Regions from separate parts of the Paenibacillus sp. P4_E11 genome, predicted to be linked through region 2. Evidence: riboswitches for the same ligand, from Rfam matches in the RefSeq annotation. Region 2 holds a riboswitch; the other holds the start of a gene.

Region 1 (2,202 bases), on a different contig from region 2:
CGCAAATCTTGGACATTCTTAAGGCGAATAACGTTAAGGCGACTTTCTTCCTGGTCGGACGAAGGGCAGAGGCGAATCCAGCCGTCGTGGCTCGGATCGTGCGGGAAGGACATATAATCGGCAACCACTCCTACAATCATCCGTTGTTCACGAAGTTGACGCTCGGCGAGTTCCAGAATCAGATCGAGAAGACATCCCAGATCTTACATGGGCAAATTGGTTATTACCCCAAACTTATTCGTCCTCCGTATGGTGAAATAACCGAGGAACAGCTGAAGTGGGTCGGAAGCCGCAACTATGTAATCGTCAATTGGAATATCGACTCCCTGGATTGGAAAGGTTTATCGGCCGATCAAGTGTCACATAACATCATAAGCCATATGCGTGCTGGCGCGATTGTGTTGCAGCATTCCGCCGGAGGAGATAAGCAGGATTTATCAGGCACAGTAACGGCCCTGCCGTCCATTATTCGTAAAATAAAAGAAGACGGCTACGAACTCGTAACCGTCCCACAATTATTAAACTTGTCCAAGCAGCTGTAGTCTAAACTTAATTTAATACGTAAATCTGTACCTTCTGTAACCCGAACGAGTTCACGAATGACTTGGACCCGGGAATGAAAATATCGATCTTGTTGCCCTTGATCGCACCACCGATATCACTGGCCTTGGCCAGTAAAGTCTGCGGCAATCCACTGAAGCTATAGCCTTTGATCAGGACGGTCGTTCCTAACGGAATGACCTTAGGGTCGACTGCGATTGTGCCAAGTGCTAGCGCATTGCCAAAGTAATCAACCGCTCCATAGCCGCCGTTCTCTTCAGGCGCACTGGAGTAGGCGGAAGCTGTGGCGTTCAGCACTTTCTTGTACGAATGCGAGGCACCCTGGTGATCTTGAATCGTTTGTCCCGTCTGTACAGCATCCTGAGCGGGTTGAGCAGCCGTGACCGTTGCTTTCGCTACAGCTGTAGTCGCTGCGGACTTGGCTTTGGCTTTGCTGACGATTGCCGTCTGCTTGCTTGCGGCAGGTACTGAGACTGGTGCAGATGCGGCTGCTTGAGCTGCGAGTTGAGCCGCCTGAGCTGCTTGTGCGGCTTGTTCTGCGGCAATCGCTGCTTCTGCGGCGGCAGCTGCTTCGCTCTTGGCGATTTCGGCCGTTGCTTGAGGACGCTGCAAGTCCCAGCCAGCCTGGAGGTCGAATTTGATGGGTTCGCTCGAGGCGATGTCCGACCCTTGTGCGTTCGTTGCGACTGCCAGCTGGCTTACCTCTTCAGTCTGCGGTTTGGCCGGCACGTCTTCCTGGCTCAGCTTTGCCACACTTTCTGCGAAGACGGTCGTTCCGCCAATGCAAAATACGCCTAAGGCAATTGTCGCCAAGGTTTTTTTGCTGTAAAACTTGGATATCAAGGTACATCGCTCCTTTTATTTGATGCCTACGAGGTTAGCTGTCGGGTTCGGGCTGAGGATACAACCCTACGTCTTATAAACGATTCACCCCAAACGGACGAACAAGTTCGTTTTCGTCCATACATACTTACATCCCCCGCACTGTCCAACAATTGGGAAGGACAGTTTCGGCCGTGCTTACTAAACAGGCTAACATACGATTATACCTAGAAAAACCCTTAAAATTTGGTAATCCATTATGTGAACGCAATATTTTGGCAAATACAAGTAGGTTTTTATGTGAAAAATTGGGTCCCTTTCAGGTTATACGAACCCTATATGCGAATAACAAAAAAAGCGCCAATGGCTTGGCGCTAAAGCAATCTTTCCCGATTGTCGAACCTGGAGCAGATCTGGAATAAATCCCCTGCCTGACTGAACTTCATTAAGCTTGAAAAAAAAGTTGTCCATTAAGCGAACGATTCTTTTGCAATCGGCTCCAACAGCTTGTAACCTACATTTCGAATCGTCATAATGTATTCCGGCGTGCGGGCATTTTTTTCGATTTTGTCGCGTAGGTGGCTGATATGAACGTCCACGATCCGGGTGTCTCCGAGAAAGTGATAGTCCCACACCCCGTGCAGCAGTTGCTGGCGGCTAAGCACTTTACCTCTATGCTTGCAGAGGAACAGAAGCAATTCGAATTCTTTCGGTGTCAGCTCAATGGAATTACCGTGAATATAAGCTTCCCGTTGATCAGGACGAATCTCAATGGGGCCGATATGGATCGATTCATCAGAAGTAGTCGGCAGTGTGTTC
Region 2 (2,202 bases):
AGATGATTTTGCAGCCGGAGAATCAAGTAACTGATCGCTACAAGCACGATATTCGTTCCTATAAAGCTGATTGCGTACGTTTTCCAAGTCATTCCTTTGCGTTCCCGCAAGCCAATCAGCTTATAGATCGGCTTCTCCACCCAGGTAAACCATCTATCCATGCGATTAGCTTCATTAGAGAATACATGATACAAATAAGTGCCTAGCGGCTTAACAAGCAGCACCAGCAACACAATTACAATACAGATTTGTACGATACCCATTGCAACGAAACTCCTCCCAGGAACCTGCCCCTACTTGCTGACGATTCCTCTAAAATTTTTCCGGATTGATCAAAGCGTAAGTCAAGTACACGAACACCATTACCGTAAATAGGCCGATAACGATCATTCCCGCTCGCCTCCCGACTGTTCCACCACTCGTCCACAGCCATACACAAATGCAGCGAATAGCACAAAGCAACCTGCAAGCAGCACTATCATGTAGAAGTCCATCATGCGAACAACCCCCATCCTCGTAGTCATTGTTAATCCATTAGAAAATTGACCTCATAACTATGCGTATGAATGACGTAAGCGGCTCCCAGCCCTTTGTAGATCAAGCGCGGTGCATTGGAGTGAGTGATAACGTAGATCGGCTTCACCGTCCAAGTCCGGCATATCTGGATGTAGCGGCAGCACAACGTCTGGCTTGTTTCGAATAAAAACACTTTCCCTATCCCATACTCCGGGATCATCCATGTTGTCTGATCCACTGTATCCAGTACGATCCAGTCTCTTACCCCAATCTCTTTCAATCGATCCATTTCCGTTCGGTTATTCACCAGCGCTGCAAATGGAATACCCCTGCGAATCAGTTCACGGATGAACGCTTCTCCGGTTTTGTTCGGGGCGGACACCAATATTCGCTCTGTACACGACTCCATCATCCATTCTCCTCCTAATAATTCGAGCGAAGAGAGCAACAAAAAAGAAGCCTGCATGAAGAGATGCACTCTTCCCGCGGCTTCCTACAGACACAGTCAAACACACCGTGCCTATATCCACGACAATCGTTGCCTCTCTCGATACGCTTACGAGGTTAGCTGACGGATTCGGGCGTGAGAGTCGCCCTACCCGAGTGTGTAGATCCACACCCAGGATTCACCCCATGGAAACTTGCACACCATCATACGGCTGCGTGGTTTCCCGTTGGTTCCCCCGTTCCTTTTCCATTCAAGGACTCAGCGATCATGCTTGTTCTTGCAACAAGCATGCTTCATCTTTCAACAATAGGCATAGCAAAAGACCACAGAGGCGTAAGCCCTGTGGTCGTGTTAACCGATCACAAGCTTCATCATCCTCTCTCCTGACGCTTACGAGGTTAGCTGACGGATTCGGACGGTGAGAGTCGCCCTACCCGGTTCAGGATTCCATGGTCTCCTGTCCCGGGATTCACCCCTAGCTATGCTCAATCGGCTCTCACACCGACCTCGCATCGCTGTTTGGTTCCCCCGTTTTCCTGCGCTAGGCAAGAAACTCAGCGTTTGCAAATGAAAACTTTGCATGAATCATGAGATGAATCATACGCTTGACGGAGACAGCTGTAAAGAACGACCGACTTTTGAATATAGCCATTCCAGACTTTCATACATGGTAAATCGGCAACAAACATCCAAATCCCTCTACAATACTCTCTATATCTGCGATTTACTCAGTTTTCATGAAATACATAGCAAGCGCTAGCTGGGACCCCAATAATTGAAGCTTGGATTCAATGATGCCGTTTTCATTAGCCATATTCACGGAAATAGCTGTTGCAGGGATCGCCATGCTATTTTACTTTAGCTTCTTCACAAGGTAAGATTCATATTATTTCCAATTCAATAGGAAGTGACTGATCCTTCATGGATACTTTCAAGCGGAAATCGCCGGAAGAAATTCTTCACACTATCTCCAAGCTGCACCAGGGACGGTTGAAAATTATTATCGGCGCCGTCAGCGGGTCCGGCAAGACGTATCACATGCTCCGGGAGGGCCAGCAATTGAAGAAGGAAGGCATCGACGTGGTCATCTGCGCGGTGTCGACTTTGAGGCGTCCGGAAACGGTGGAACAGCTGGCTGATCTGGAACGGGTTCCGAGCATTCACTGGATGGATGGGAGCATCGAACGCAAGGATTTGAATCTGAAGGGCTTACTGGAGCGGAATCCGGAAGCTGTGCT

Evidence for each region. A riboswitch is a leader RNA that binds a small molecule or an ion and turns the genes downstream of it on or off. The one in region 2 is predicted to bind cyclic di-AMP.
Region 1: linked by a shared signal. The riboswitch ahead of AC1DWB_RS05215 (3D domain-containing protein) and the one ahead of AC1DWB_RS21935 (hypothetical protein) in region 2 are both predicted to bind cyclic di-AMP.

What each region holds. Positions count from the first base shown of each region.
Region 1 covers NZ_JBFUIX010000007.1:121,204-123,405, forward strand. The annotation lists gene AC1DWB_RS05210 (polysaccharide deacetylase family protein) at 1-542, shown strand, start outside; gene AC1DWB_RS05215 (3D domain-containing protein) at 550-1,404, opposite strand; cyclic di-AMP (ydaO/yuaA leader) riboswitch at 1,412-1,587, opposite strand; gene AC1DWB_RS05220 (response regulator) at 1,854-2,202, opposite strand, start outside.
Region 2 covers NZ_JBFUIX010000064.1:15,164-17,365, reverse strand. The annotation lists gene kdpA (potassium-transporting ATPase subunit KdpA) at 1-263, opposite strand, end outside; gene AC1DWB_RS21940 (potassium-transporting ATPase subunit F) at 313-390, opposite strand; gene AC1DWB_RS21935 (hypothetical protein) at 527-928, opposite strand; cyclic di-AMP (ydaO/yuaA leader) riboswitch at 1,054-1,238, opposite strand; cyclic di-AMP (ydaO/yuaA leader) riboswitch at 1,336-1,534, opposite strand; gene AC1DWB_RS21930 (histidine kinase) at 1,886-2,202, shown strand, end outside.